DNA from 3 places in the Paenarthrobacter sp. TE3676 genome. Region 1 is predicted to be linked to each of the others. Evidence: predicted binding sites of a transcription regulator. Region 1 holds the regulator's gene; each other region holds the start of a gene.
The links. The regulator LexA, encoded in region 1, represses DNA repair genes until DNA is damaged. The targets are predictions, from matches to a motif close to TCGAACANNTGTTCGA.
Positions count from the first base shown of each region.

Region 2: the regulator LexA is predicted to act here: its motif matches at 2,128-2,143, upstream of ACZ881_RS16675 (shikimate dehydrogenase).
Region 3: the regulator LexA is predicted to act here: its motif matches at 2,221-2,236, upstream of ruvA (Holliday junction branch migration protein RuvA).

Region 1 is NZ_JBWBQU010000008.1:45,730-50,435, forward strand. Features, by position in the region: gene ACZ881_RS18285 (histidinol-phosphate transaminase) at 1-525, opposite strand, end outside; gene ACZ881_RS18290 (LysM peptidoglycan-binding domain-containing protein) at 605-964, opposite strand; gene lexA (transcriptional repressor LexA) at 1,313-2,056, shown strand; gene ACZ881_RS18300 (ATP-dependent DNA helicase) at 2,062-4,122, opposite strand; gene hflX (GTPase HflX) at 4,115-4,706, opposite strand, start outside.
Region 2 is NZ_JBWBQU010000007.1:43,639-48,344, reverse strand. Features, by position in the region: gene ACZ881_RS16685 (MFS transporter) at 1-1,049, opposite strand, end outside; gene ACZ881_RS16680 (IclR family transcriptional regulator) at 1,255-2,025, shown strand; gene ACZ881_RS16675 (shikimate dehydrogenase) at 2,241-3,155, shown strand; gene ACZ881_RS16670 (bifunctional sugar phosphate isomerase/epimerase/4-hydroxyphenylpyruvate dioxygenase family protein) at 3,155-4,706, shown strand, end outside.
Region 3 is NZ_JBWBQU010000001.1:566,967-571,672, forward strand. Features, by position in the region: gene pdxT (pyridoxal 5'-phosphate synthase glutaminase subunit PdxT) at 91-792, shown strand; gene ACZ881_RS02795 (YebC/PmpR family DNA-binding transcriptional regulator) at 796-1,551, shown strand; gene ruvC (crossover junction endodeoxyribonuclease RuvC) at 1,617-2,195, shown strand; gene ruvA (Holliday junction branch migration protein RuvA) at 2,299-2,943, shown strand; gene ruvB (Holliday junction branch migration DNA helicase RuvB) at 2,936-4,012, shown strand; gene yajC (preprotein translocase subunit YajC) at 4,156-4,539, shown strand; gene secD (protein translocase subunit SecD) at 4,654-4,706, shown strand, end outside.

The sequences.
Region 1 (4,706 bases):
CCCTGTACCGGTTGGGTTGTTCGGTGAGCACAGGAACACGATGTTGGCGCCTGTTTCCCGAACCTGCGCGGCGGCCGATTCGGCGTCCAGCCCGTAGTCGTCAGCACGCACTCCGCGGACATACTCCGTGTCAGTGCCACTCGCCAGAAGGGGGTACATGGAGTACGTGGGCGGAAAACCGAGCGCTTTGCGTCCCGGTCCACCAAATGCCTGGAGGATTTGCTGCAGGACTTCATTGGATCCGTTGGCGGCCCAGATGTTGTCCGGAGAAAGTTCGTGGCCAAGGTACTCCGCGAGGGCTTCCCGTAGTTCAGTGAACTCACGGTCCGGATAGCGGTTCAGTCCTGTGGCCGCAGCGGCGACAGCCTCGGTGATGGCGGCCTGGACATCCGCGGGGACGCCATGGGTGTTTTCGTTGACGTTGAGCAGGATGGGGACGTCAAGCTGCGGTGCGCCATAGGGGCTCAGTCCACGCAGGTTGGTCCGGAGGGGAAGTCTGTCAAGTCGCTCAAGCTGGTCACTCACCATCACAGTTTAAGGGGCGGCCCGGACTGCCGACTAACTGTGACGCCGGGCGATCGGTTCCCGCGGATGGTGGACGACTTTAGTTTGCAGGGACGAACAGCTGCTGGCCGGGCAGAATGCGGCCGCCGCGGAGGTCGTTCAGCTGGATGATCTCCGCGATGACATCACGCGGGTCCCGCTCCGGAGCGGCCGCGCCGGCAATGCCCCACAGTGATTGGCCCGGCTGGACCGTGACAGTGACTGCAACGGGCGGTCGCAATTGGGACTGGGAGTCCGACGCCTTGGCCGGGGAGTTGATGAAACCGGCAAGGGTCAGCAGCGCCGCCACCAACAGCATTGCCGGGATGCCGAAGAAGACAATCCGTCCCCGCCGGGTGAGACGCAGGCGAGCGGGTGCCTGAGTGGTGCGGAAATCAGCGAACGTAGTGACTGCGGACATGAGCTGAGCCCTTCTGAGCTAGTGCCGGTTTCCGGGGTGCCCGGAGCCTGGCGGCCAATTCTTTGCGTTCCCGTCCTCTGATCCCGGATGTTCGAACACTCTGTTCGAACATCCGGCTTCAGCATCAGGTTTATAGAACACATATTCGAACCTTGCTATGACATTTTTAGCACTTATCAACGAACGGTGTCGAGACTCGCTAGAACAAATGTTTGATAAACGCCTGTGCCTGCCCTACGTTTGAGTGAAGAAACAGCACTGTTTCAGTGGAACAGGAGGGTCTGACATTTTTTGCAGACCCAACGACCCCGGGCTCGCTTCGGGCGGAATGGAAAGGCATTGGCGAACATGGCAGCGAAAGCCACAGGCGGCGGGGCACCCCTGCGGAGCCAGCAGCCTCAAAAGAGTCCCAAGAGCCTGACTGTGCGGCAGAAAAAGATCCTGGAGACCATCCAGCGGTCGGTCAATGACAACGGTTACCCGCCCAGCATGCGAGAGATCGGTGACACCGTGGGACTGGCCAGTTTGTCCAGCGTTACTCACCAGTTGTCCCAATTGGAGAAACTTGGCTACCTGCGCAGGGACCCCAAGCGGCCCCGCGCCATGGAAGTCCTGATGCCGCTGACGCTCGATGGTGGCACCATTCCGGGCGTGGAAGCGCCCACCACCCTTCGCAGCGCGGGCGGCCTTGCCGTAACGGAGCTGGCCAGTGCCAGTGATACCGCCATGGTCCCGCTGGTGGGCCGGATCGCCGCCGGCGGACCGATCCTGGCTGACCAGACGGTGGAAGACGTGCTTGCGCTCCCCCGCCAACTCGTTGGGCATGGCGAACTGTTCATGTTGAAGGTGGCCGGCGATTCCATGATTGACGCCGCCATCTGTGACGGTGATTGGGTTGTGGTCCGCCGCCAGAATGACGCCATCAACGGCGACATCGTTGCTGCCCTGCTGGATGACGAAGCAACCGTAAAGACTTTCCGCCAGCGGGATGGCCATACGTGGCTGCTCCCGCAGAACACCCAGTACGAACCCATCCTGGGCGATCAAGCCACCATCATGGGCAAGGTAGTTTCGGTACTGCGGTCCCTCTAGGCGACCTACGAGGCTTTAGCCGAGCCCAGCCGCTCCAGAACGCCACGGACCACTGCCCGGTCCGTCGTTGCCCAGAACGGCGGCAGGGCGGCCCGCAGGAAGCCTCCATAGCGTTCCGTCGAGAGCCGCGAGTCGAGCACCGCAACTACTCCTTTGTCTCCTGTCGAACGGATCAGGCGGCCAGCACCCTGAGCCAGTCGAATGGCAGCATGCGTAGCCGATACGGCCATGAAGCCATTCCCACCTGATTGCGCCACTGCCCGGGAGCGCGCAGTCATCAGGGGATCATCAGGCCGCGGGAAGGGAATGCGGTCAATGACAACCAAGCGGCATGAGCCACCCGGAACGTCTACGCCCTGCCACAGTGACATGGTTCCGAAGAGACAGGTGTCTGGCTCATCCGCGAATTGCTTTACGAGGGCCGCCATAGTGGATTCGCCTTGGCAGAGGATATCCACGTCCAATCGGTGCCGCATGGCATCGGCTGCTTCTTCGGCCGCACGCCGTGAGGAGAACAGGCACAGGGCTCCCCCGCCGGACGCGCGAATGAGGTCTTCCAATTCGTCGAGCGCCTCGGGGGACGTACCACGACCGGGTTTTGGGAGGTGCTTGGCCACGTACAGGACACCCTGTTTGGGATAATCAAAGGGCGAACCCACATCGATCCCGGTCCAGCTCGGGGCGCCGTCGCCGATGAGGCCGAGGCCACCTGCTGCCGGTTCGAAAGCCGAGCCGATGGCCAGCGTGGCGGAGGTCAGCACCACCGTGTGGCCGGCGAAGAGACCTTCGCGAAGCCGTCCGGCAACGCTGAGCGGGGCGATGTTGATCAAGGCGGGAGCAGTCTCGTCCGGTTGGGAATAGCCCTGCTGCGGGTCGAACGTGCTGTTCCTGGAGAACCATACAACTTCGCGGTTCTCCCTGGCGGCCAGCATGCGTTCGCACAATTCCAGGATCAGCATGAGCCGTGAACGCGCCAGCTGCCGTCCGCCGTCGACTGCGTTTGATGAATCTGTCTTCGAATCCGAGAGCGCAGCGCGGGCGGCGTCCCTTAACTGGTCCAGGCAATCCAGCTGTTCGTCGTTGAGTCCGTTGGGCAACAGCCCGTTGGGCACCCCGGCGATGGCCATATCCAATCGCTCCGCGGCCGCGTTGAGCGCGTCCACTGCAATGGCCGTGTGTTTGCGTGCACTTGATGCCGCCGCGTGAACCATGGCCACCGACAACTGGCCTGAAACAGCACCGGTCACGCGGTCCTGAAGTTCGTGCGCCTCGTCAACCACCACGACGTCGTACTCAGGCAGCACGGCCAGGCCTTCAAAAGCACTGACGGCCAGCATTGCGTGGTTGGTGACCACGACGTCGGCTTCACCCGCCCGTGAGCGTGCCAGCTCGCTGAAGCACTCTTCTGCTACGGGGCACTTCTGGGCACCCAGGCACTCCATGGACGTCACGGATACCTGACGCCAGGCCCTGTCGGTGACTCCCGGCATGAGTTCATCGCGGTCTCCGGTAGCGGTCTTCTCAGCCCATTCCCGAAGACGGACTACTTCCTTACCCAGCTGTGATTGCGGACCGCCCATGGAAGCAGCAAAGTGGGGCACGCTGGTGTCCTCGCCGAGGGAGAACAGCTGCCCTTCGGAGGGCTCTTCGCTGGGGAACCCGCCTTCGAGCTTCTGCAGGCACACATAATTTGCCCTGCCCTTGACGAGCGCCACATTGACCGGGCGCTCAAGGGCAGGGTTGATGGTCTCCAGCAGCCTGGGAAGGTCCCGCCCAACGATTTGGGTTTGGAGTGCCAGGGTGGCGGTGGACACGAGAGTCGGTTTATCGCTGTCCATGGAATGGGCGATCAACGGAATCAGGTAAGCCAACGACTTACCTGTTCCCGTTCCCGCCTGGACCAGCAGGTGCTCCCCGGTCTCGATGGCCCGGGTGACATGCTTGGCCATTTCGTGCTGGCCGGCACGGCTTTGTCCGCCCATGCCGGCAACAGCCCGATCCAACAGTTCGAGGGTGGTCTTCTCCCCCACCGATTCGACGGCGTCCGCCGCCACCTTCTCAACCATTACTGACGAATGACTCCAGTTCAGCGGCCAGGCCTTCGCGCACCATGACAACTACCCGGGTCCCGTTCTCCTCGTGCTCAGTGCTGAGGATTTCCGAGTCGGAACTGTGCAATTTGCTGATCATTTCCCCGCGGTCGTAGGGAATGAGCAGTTCAAGGCGCACGCCGGGCCGGGGAATGGACCGGCTGATGTCTTCCAGCAGCTCCGCGATGCCCTGGCCCGTGCGGGTGGACACAACAGCATGGCGGGGCTCTTTCTGCTTGAGGCGCTCCACCACGAAGGGATCCGCGACGTCCACCTTGTTGAGGACGATGATCTCGGGAACCTTGCGGGCATCAACCTCGGTGAAAACGGCCCTTACCGCTGCAATCTGTCCCTCAGGATCGGGGTGCGATGCATCCACCACATGGAGGATCAAGTCCGCATCCGCAACTTCCTCCAGCGTGGAGCGGAAAGCCTCAATGAGCTGGGTTGGGAGTGAACGAACGAACCCAACGGTGTCTGCGAGGGTATAGCCGATGCCGTCCGGGGTTTGCGCCTTACGGACTGTGGGATCCAGGGTGGCGAACAGGGCGTTCTCCACC
Region 2 (4,706 bases), on a different contig from region 1:
CCGAAGGAGAAGAACACCACGGAGACCAGGAACATCAGCGGCACGTTGCCGCCTTCGAGGGTCAGCAGGAACACCGGCGTCATGATCGCGCTGGAAAGGGCTCCATAGATAAACACGGGCTTGCGGCCGATCTTGTCCGAGAGCATGCCGAACAGCGGCTGCGTTCCCAAAGCAACAACGTTGGCCGCAACCACCAGCCAGAGCGTGATGGTGCTGTTGACGCCTGCAACATCCTGGGCGTATTTGATGGCCAGTGTTCCAAAGACCGTACTCACTGCGGCGATGAAGGCGCAGCAGACGACGCGGAGAACGTCGCGCCAGTGCAGTCTCAGGAGATCGGCAACGGGGAGTTTGGAGATCTCATTGTTCTTCTTGGCTTCCGCGAAGGCCGGCGGCTCGTGGAGGGTGCGGCGGATAAAGAAGGCCACCAGAACAACCACGGCGCTCAGCCAGAACGGAATGCGCCAACCGATGCCGTATTTGATGTCGTCGGGCAGTGCCACCACCGGGATGAAGACCAACGCAGCGAGGATCTGGCCGCCCTGGGTGCCGGTGAGGGTCCAAGAGGTGAAGAAGGAGCGGCGGTTGTCCGGGGCGTGCTCCAAAGTCATGGAGGAAGCACCGGCCTGCTCACCAGCGGCAGAAAGTCCCTGGCATAGGCGGGCAACTACCAGCAGGACGGGAGCCCACCAGCCAATGGTCTTGAAGTCCGGGAGGCAGCCAATCACGAAAGTGGCGGCACCCATGAGGACCAGCGTGAACATGAGGACCTTTTGCCGGCCAATCCGATCACCGAAGTGACCCAGGATCACGGCACCCACGGGACGGGCGATGTAGGCGAAACCGAAGGTTGCGAAGGACATGATGGCCGCGTTGGCATCGGCGGAGGGGAAGAAGACGTGGGGGAAGATCAGCGCCGCGGCAGAGCCGAAGATGAAGAAGTCGTAGTACTCGACGGCGCTGCCCAGGAAGCTGGCAAGCGCAGCTTTCTTTGGGGTTCCGGCGGTGGTTTCAGTGCCTGGCGTCGCTGACGGCATTGTTTGGCTCATGGGTGTTCCTTCTGTGACGACGATGTCGCGGATCTGGCTTCTTTGGGGAGACCCAAGCGAGGTGCGGCCGGTCGATCCCTGCACTAGTAACCGCATGGTGAGAGCTACTTGTGCAATACAGCAATACTGACTGTGAGTAGGGTCACTTGTCAAGAGAAGTCGCCACCATCTAGAAATAGCTCTCACTATATGAGAGCATCGAGCTATGAGTGTGAAAGAGGACACAAAGACCGACATGGTCGGCAAGGCCTTGAGCCTGTTGGTATTGCTGGGCAATGAACCCCGGGGCGCAAGTGCTGCGGACTTGGCGAGGAGTGCGAATCTGCCGTTCAGTACTACCTACAGGCTGTTGGGCTCGCTGACCCGTGACGGCTTTGTGGATTACGAGCCCGATGGGCGCCGCTACCACCTGGGGCTGCGCGTCTTCCAGCTGGGTCAGCGCGTCTCGAATCATCATGGCTTTGCTGCCACCGCGCTGCCGGTCCTCCAGCGAGTCACCGAGAGCACGCATGAGGCCACGATCTTGTCCGTTCGTGATGGCAACCATCACCTCACCGTGAACAAGGTGGATGGCCCCAAGACCTTTCGCGTCACCAGTGACCCCGGCCACCTGGGGGCGCTTCACACCACCTCGGTAGGCAAGGCCATTGTGGCCTTCGAGGAAGAGATTGAGCGCAAGCGGCTGCTGGAAGAACTTCCCCTTGACCCGCTGACGGAGCATTCCATCACCGACCGTGAGGCGTTCCGCGCGGAAATCGAACAGGTTCGTCGCCAGGGATATGCCGTGATGGACGAGGAAAACGAGATCGGCATGCGCGCAGTTGCGGTGCCGGTCCTCAACTCCCAGGGGCACGCATTCGCATCGCTGGCCACCGCCGTGCCGGTGTTCCGCATGTCCATGGAAGAACTCATCGCGCACGTACCCACCCTCCAGGAGGCCGCGGCTGAACTCGCGGCCCGCCTACCCCAGCGATGACCTCGGCCACCTTCGTTGCGAGGCCCGCTCTGCGCGCCAAATGGGCGACGAAGGGTGTAAAGCAGGCCCCGCAACGCACCGCCTGGTTCGATTGTTCGCGATAAGAACAAGCGTGCGGAATATGAACACTTGTAGTAATCTAAAAAACACCCGGTCAGGCGGCGCCCTCAGAAAGCGCTTAGAGTCCGAGGTGCTGAAGTCAAAGGAGCTTTAGGATGAGCAACCGAGCCGAGTCCGTTCTGGTGGGCCTCATAGGCGAAGGCGTCATGCCCTCGCTCACGCCGCCCATGCACGAACGCGAAGCCGATGTGCAGGGCCTTCGCTTGCTGTACCGCCCCCTGGACCTGCTGGAACTCGCATTGCCGGCCACCGCCGTCGGGGACCTCCTCACCGCAGCCCAGCGGATGGGCTTCAACGGCCTGAACATCACGCACCCGTGCAAGCAGCTGGTGCTTGAGCACCTGGATGAAATTTCCGACGACGCCCGCAGGCTGGGTGCCGTGAATACGGTCCTCATTCAGGACGGCCGGTTCATCGGCCACAACACAGACTTCTCCGGCTTCGGTGCGGCACTCACCTCTGGGCTGCCGAGCGCAAAGCTCGACCGCGTGGTCCAGCTTGGTGCCGGCGGTGCCGGTTCGGCCGTCGCGTATGCGCTCCTCAAAGCAGGGGTCGCCACGCTGGACCTCGTTGACATGGACCCATCCCGCGCCGCTGAACGCGCCGCGGAACTCGGCGGACTCTTCCCTGCGGCCACAGTCACGCCGCGCACTACCGCAGAGCTAAGCGGGATCATGCCCCTCGCCGACGGCCTGGTGCACTGCACACCGATCGGCATGGCCGCGCACCCGGGCCTGCCCCTCGACATCGATCTCCTGGAACCGCGGCACTGGGTCGCGGACATCGTCTACCGCCCGATCGAAACGCAACTGGTCCGCGAGGCACGTGGCAAGGGCTGCGACGTGCTCGACGGAGGCCGGATGGCAGTCGGCCAGGCGGCTGACGCCTTCCAACTCATCACCGGACGCGAAGCTGATCGTGAACGGATGCGGGCGCACTTCCTGGAGCTGATCGCAGTGGAAGACGCTGCGGCTGCGCTGACCCCCGAGCTGACGAAGGCGGGCAACTGATGCGCACCGGAATCGCCACGGTTTGCCTGTCCGGCACGTTGAAGGAGAAGATGCAGGCCTGCGCCATCGCGGGCTTCGACGGCATCGAAATCTTCGAGCAGGACCTCGTCACGTCCCCACACAGTCCTGAAGACGTCCGGAAAATGGCCGCGGACCTCGGCCTGGGATTGGACCTCTACCAACCGTTCCGGGATTTCGACGGCGTCACTCCGGACCTGCTCAAAGCCAACCTTCGCCGGGCCGAGGCCAAGTTCAAGCTCATGTCCCGCTTGGGAATGGACACCATCCTGGTCTGCTCCAACGTGGCCACGGCCACCATTGATGACGACGAACTCCGCGCCGCGCAGTTGACCGAGCTCGCAGAATTGGCCGGGGACCACGGTGTCAAGGTTGCCTACGAGGCCCTCGCCTGGGGTAAGTACGTCAACGACTATGAGCACGCGTACCGTCTGGTTGAAATGGTTGACCACCCCAACCTCGGCACCTGCCTGGACTCGTTCCACATCCTTTCCCGCGACTGGGACACCGCGCCGATCGAGAACATCAACGCGGACAAGATCTTCTTCGTCCAAGTCGCCGACGCCCCTAAACTGTCCATGGATGTGCTCTCCTGGAGCCGCCACTACCGCGTTTTCCCGGGTGAGGGCCAGTTTGAGCTCGCCAAGTTCATGGGCCATGTAGTCCGCGCAGGATACACAGGTCCGGTCTCCCTCGAAGTCTTCAACGACGTCTTCCGTCAGTCGGACACCGAGCGCACGGCCGTCGACGCCATGCGCTCCTTGATCTGGCTCGAGGAGCAGAGCGCCAAGTGGCTCGCGAGTAGCCCCACGGAAACTGAAACCGCGGCCGGCAACGGCAGTGCGTCCCGCCGTCGTTATCCCATGGAACTGGCCACGCTGCCCAAGGTGAACGAGCCCGCCGGCTTCAACTTCGCCGAGGTCAAGGCCGACGACACCGCGCAGCTTGAGAAGCTCCTGGGCCAGCTCGGCTTCGAATTCGAAGGCCGCCACCGCACTAAGGACGTCCAGCTCTGGACCATGGGACAGGCCCGCGTGATCATCAACGAGCAAGCGGCATCGCACTCGGAACCGGCTATCGCAGCATTGGGGTTCGACGTCGACTCTCCGGTGATTGCCTCCGCTCGCGCCCAGCAACTCAAGGCGCCGGTAGTGGCTCGCAAGGTCCAAGCCGACGAGGAAGTCTTCCAAGGCATCTCAGCTCCGGACTCCACCGAGATTTTCTTGTGCCAGGGCAGCGCCGATGGCACCGCTGCGTGGACGCATGAATTCGGCGAAGGGCTGGAGCACTCCGCAGCGCAGCAGAATGCCGTCATTGACCACGTGAACCTCGCCCAGCCCTGGCAGCACTTTGACGAAGCTGTCCTCTTCTACACCAGCGCCCTTGCCCTTGAACCGCAGCCTTTCGCCGAGGTCCCCAGCCCCAGTGGGCTGGTTCGCTCGCAGGTCATGGAGACCAGCAACGGAGCGGTCAGGCTGGTCTTGAACCTGGCACCCGCGCAGCAGGCACAGGCAGCCCGCAAAACGTACCAGG
Region 3 (4,706 bases), on a different contig from region 1:
ATCCCAGTCGGGGCATGGAACCCTGCCTGACGGCGGCGCCCGACGGCCGGACACAAGGTTACTGAGGGCTTGGACCACTATGATGGACCAATGACCAACCCCCTTTCCGACGCTTCGTCACGCGTGGGTGCAGGACTCCGAATAGGCGTGCTGGCTCTCCAGGGCGACTTCCGCGAGCATATCCACGCTGTTGAGGCCGCTGGAGCCACCGGCGTGGGTATTCGCCGCCCGTCAGAGCTCGACGACATCGACGGCCTGATTATCCCCGGCGGCGAGTCCACCACCATAGACAAGCTTTCCCGGATCTTCGAAGTCCGTGACCCCCTTCAAAAGCGCATCGCAGAGGGCCTTCCCGTCTACGGTTCCTGCGCCGGCATGATCCTGCTGGCCAATGAAATTGCAGACCCGGCCACGGACCTTGACGGAAATCCCCAGCAGACTTTCGGCGGTCTGGATATTACGGTCCGCCGCAACGCCTTCGGACGACAACGCGAATCCTTCGAAACCGACCTCGATTTCAAGGGCTTGGATTTCAGTGCCGGTGAATCCGGTGTGGATCCCGTTCACGCGGTATTCATCCGCGGCCCCTGGGTGGAACGTGTTGGTCCGGGCGTGGAAGTCCTTGCCCAGGTTGATCCCGACCACGCCAGCCACACGGCTACTTTGCATGGAGTGGCTAGAATTGTTGCAGTGCGTTCCGGCCAACTGCTGGCCACCTCCTTCCACCCGGAAGTGACGGGAGAGAAACGCGTGCATGAACTCTTTATTCGAATGATCAGAGGAGAAGCGTAAAGCATGTCAGGCCACTCCAAATGGGCGACCACCAAGCACAAGAAAGCCATCATTGACGGCAGGCGTGCAAAGTCGTTCGCGAAACTGATCAAGAACATCGAAGTTGCTGCCCGCATGGGTGGACCGGACCTTGCCGGCAACCCGGGCCTTGAGCTCGCAGTCACGAAGGCAAAGAAGACTTCGGTACCCAACGACAACATCGACCGCGCCATCAAGCGTGGTGCGGGCCTCACCGGTGAAGTGGTGGACTACACCGAGATCATGTACGAAGCCCGCGGTCCCCAGGGTTCGGCGTTGTTGATTGAATGTCTGACTGACAACAAGAACCGTGCCGCTTCCGAGGTGCGACTGGCGATTTCGCGCAACGGCGGGACCATCGCCGATCCCGGTTCCGTGAGCTACCTCTTCGCCCGCAAGGGTGTTGTTGTCCTGCCCAAGAACGGCCTTAGCGAAGACGACATCCTGATGGCTGTCCTTGATGCCGGAGCCGAGGAAGTCAAGGACAGCGGTGAAAACTGGGAAATCCACTCCGAGCCCTCCGATCTCCAGGCCATCCGTGACGCCTTGAAGGAAGCCGGCATCGACTACGAAACTGACGAAGCCGAATTCGTTCCGTCCATGCAGGTTGACTTGGACGTTGACGGCGCCAAGAAGTTCATGAAGCTCGTGGATGCGCTGGAAGACCTGGACGATGTCCAAAACGTGTACAGCAATGCGGACCTCAGCGAGGAAGTGCAGGCTGCCCTCGACGCCGAGTAATCGGGTGGGCGCAGCGCATCAATTTTGACAACCAGCAGGCTTAAAGCCATCAGGAAGGCCCGGACTTGACTCTTCGCGTATTGGGAGTCGATCCGGGCCTCACCCGTTGCGGCATCGGTGTGGTGGACATTGAGCGGAACCGCCGGGCAACCATGGTGGCCGTCGGAGTGGTGGGCACGTCCGCCGAGCTGACCTTGGACAAGCGTTTACTGGTCATCGCCCAGGCAATCGACGAATGGTTGGATCTGCACAAGCCGGATGTCGTCGCCGTCGAACGTGTTTTCTCGCAAATGAACGTGAGCACGGTGATGGGCGTAGCCCAGGCTTCGGGCGTCGTCATCGTGGCGGCAGCACGCCGGGGTATCCCGGTCGCCATGCATACACCCTCCGAGGTGAAAGCCGCAGTTACCGGCAGCGGCACTGCCAACAAGGACGCGGTCACCAAATTGGTGACCAAGATTCTGCGCCTGGATGCTCCACCCAAGCCGGCTGATGCTGCCGACGCCCTGGCCCTGGCCCTCACCCACGCGTGGCGCGCAGGCAGTGGCATGGGCTCAGCCGGTGGCGCCAACGGCAAGGCCGGACTCACTCCCGCGCAGAAAGCGTGGGCCGAAGCCGAAGCAAAAGCGCGCCGCAAACGGTGATTGTCGGCCGCTCTTGCTAGGGTATTCGTAGATATGTTCGGATAGTCCGCTTTGGCCGCAGTTTTCACGGTAACGGAGCAGGCAGTATTTCAGGAGCCGGGTCTTGATCAGTTTTCTCCGTGGAACCGTAGCCCACGTTGGTTTGTCCACCGCTGTTATCGACCTCAACGGTGCGGGAATGAGTGTCTTCGCCACACCGCAGACCTTGAGCCACCTCAAAACAGGAACCGAAGCCAAGCTCTTCACTTCCATGATCGTCCGTGAAGATTCACTCACGCTGTTCGGATTTGCCGACGACGACGAACGCGAAGTTTTCGACGTCCTGCTCAGCGTCAGCGGGGTTGGGCCCCGTTTGGCCTTGGCCGTCCTCGCCGTGCACGAACCGGAAGCCATCCGGGTGGCGGCTCACACTGGTGACAACAAGGCATTCACCAAGGTGCCGGGCATCGGCCCTAAGGTGGCCGGCCGTATTGTCCTCGAGCTGGCCGGGAAGTTGGTTCCGCATGGAACCGGCACTGGTGCTGCTCCCGCCGCGGCCCCGAACGCAGAATGGAAGCCGCAGGTAGTCGCAGCCATGACCAGTTTGGGATGGTCCGAGAAAGACGCCAACGGCAGTATCGACAAAGCGATGGCCGATTCGCCGGAACTCGTAGACGCAGGAAACGTGGCCCAAATACTTCGGGCTACGTTGCGCTGGCTTGGCCAGGACGGGGCTCGCGCCGGCAATCGTGTAGGCAGCCGTGGTTGAGCAGTCACTCGTCAGCGGGGGAGAGGAACCGGAAGAGAGGGTCATTGAGGCTGCTCTCCGCCCCAAGAACCTGCACGACTTCGTAGGACAGCATCGGGTCCGCAAGCAACTTGCCCTGGTGCTTGAGGCTTCGAAGATGCGTGGCCGCAGCGCCGACCACGTGCTGATGTCCGGACCTCCCGGACTCGGTAAGACCACACTTGCCATGATCATTGCAGCGGAGATGAACGCGCCGTTGCGGATCAGCAGCGGACCGGCCATCCAGCATGCCGGGGATCTCGCTGCCATCCTTTCCTCGCTCTCGGAGGGCGAGGTCCTGTTCCTTGACGAAATACACCGCATGTCCAGGCCTGCAGAAGAAATGCTGTACATGGCCATGGAGGACTTCCGCGTGGACATCGTGGTGGGCAAGGGAGCAGGCGCAACTGCAATTCCCCTGGAGCTTCCGCCTTTCACCCTGGTAGGTGCCACCACCCGCGCGGGACTCCTTCCGGGGCCCTTGAGGGACCGATTCGGTTTCACCGGGCACCTCGAGTTTTATTCGGTGGCCGAACTCGAACTCGTCCTCCGCCGTTCTGCCGGGCTTCTGGACCTGAAGGTAAACTCCGCGGGTTTCACCGAGATCGCCGGTCGGTCGCGAGGAACGCCGCGTATAGCCAACCGGCTGCTGCGCCGTGTCCGTGACTGGGCGCTTGTTCATGGCATCGAGCAAATCGATGCCCGTTCGGCGTCAGCTGCCTTGGATATGTACGAAGTAGACGAGCGTGGCTTGGACAGGCTGGACAGATCCGTTCTGGAAGCCCTCATAACCAAGTTCAACGGTGGCCCTGTTGGCTTGTCCACATTGGCCATTGCCGTCGGTGAAGAACCCGAAACGGTTGAGACCGTGGCTGAACCGTTCCTTGTACGCGAGGGACTTCTGGGACGTACTCCGCGGGGTCGAATCGCGATGGCGTCGGCTTGGACCCACCTCGGCTACGCCGTACCGGCCGGAGTCTTTGGTCAAGAGACCCTCGCCTTGTTCGGTGAGGACGAAAACCACGCCGAAAGCATAGATACGGTCGGTTAACACGCTCTGTTCAGCTTTTCCCACTAGACTGGTATGACGCTCGGCACGTTCGAGTCCTTGATCAATGCCCGCTATGCGGATCTGCCAGGGACGTTGCCGTGAACCAAAACGTAAGTACAGAACGGAACTTCCCTGTGGATCCAATGACCATATTGCTGTTCGTCATGCTTGGACTCTTTGTCTTCATGATGTTCCGCCGCAACAAGAAGACCCAGCAGCAGCAGGCTGAAATGCAGTCCAAGTTCGCTCCTGGTGTTGACGTCATGACCAGCTTCGGTCTCTTTGGCCGCATCGTGTCCATCGACGAAGCCGAGAACAAGGTTGTCATCGAACTTTCCCCGGGTAACCAGGCAACGGTTCACCGCCAGGCAGTCACCAAGGTGGTCGAATCCACCCCCGAGGAAGCACCGGTTGTCCCGGATGACGCTTCTTCCCTGACCGCCGCGGAGGCTGAGGCTCCTGCCGCCGTCGAGACACCGGACGAAACCATCGCGCGCCTCAACAAAGAGGACAAGAAGGACAACTAGCACCGTCAGTCGCGGCGACACCGCGCAAGGCAACTTCTACGGCAGCGGAGAGCCGCCGGCAGACGCTCACCAGCGTCGGCCGGCGGCTGTCCGGCGATAACAGGAAGATCGATAATGGCACGGACCGGCCCCAAAAACTCAGCCCGCAGGGTGCTGACCTGGCTTGG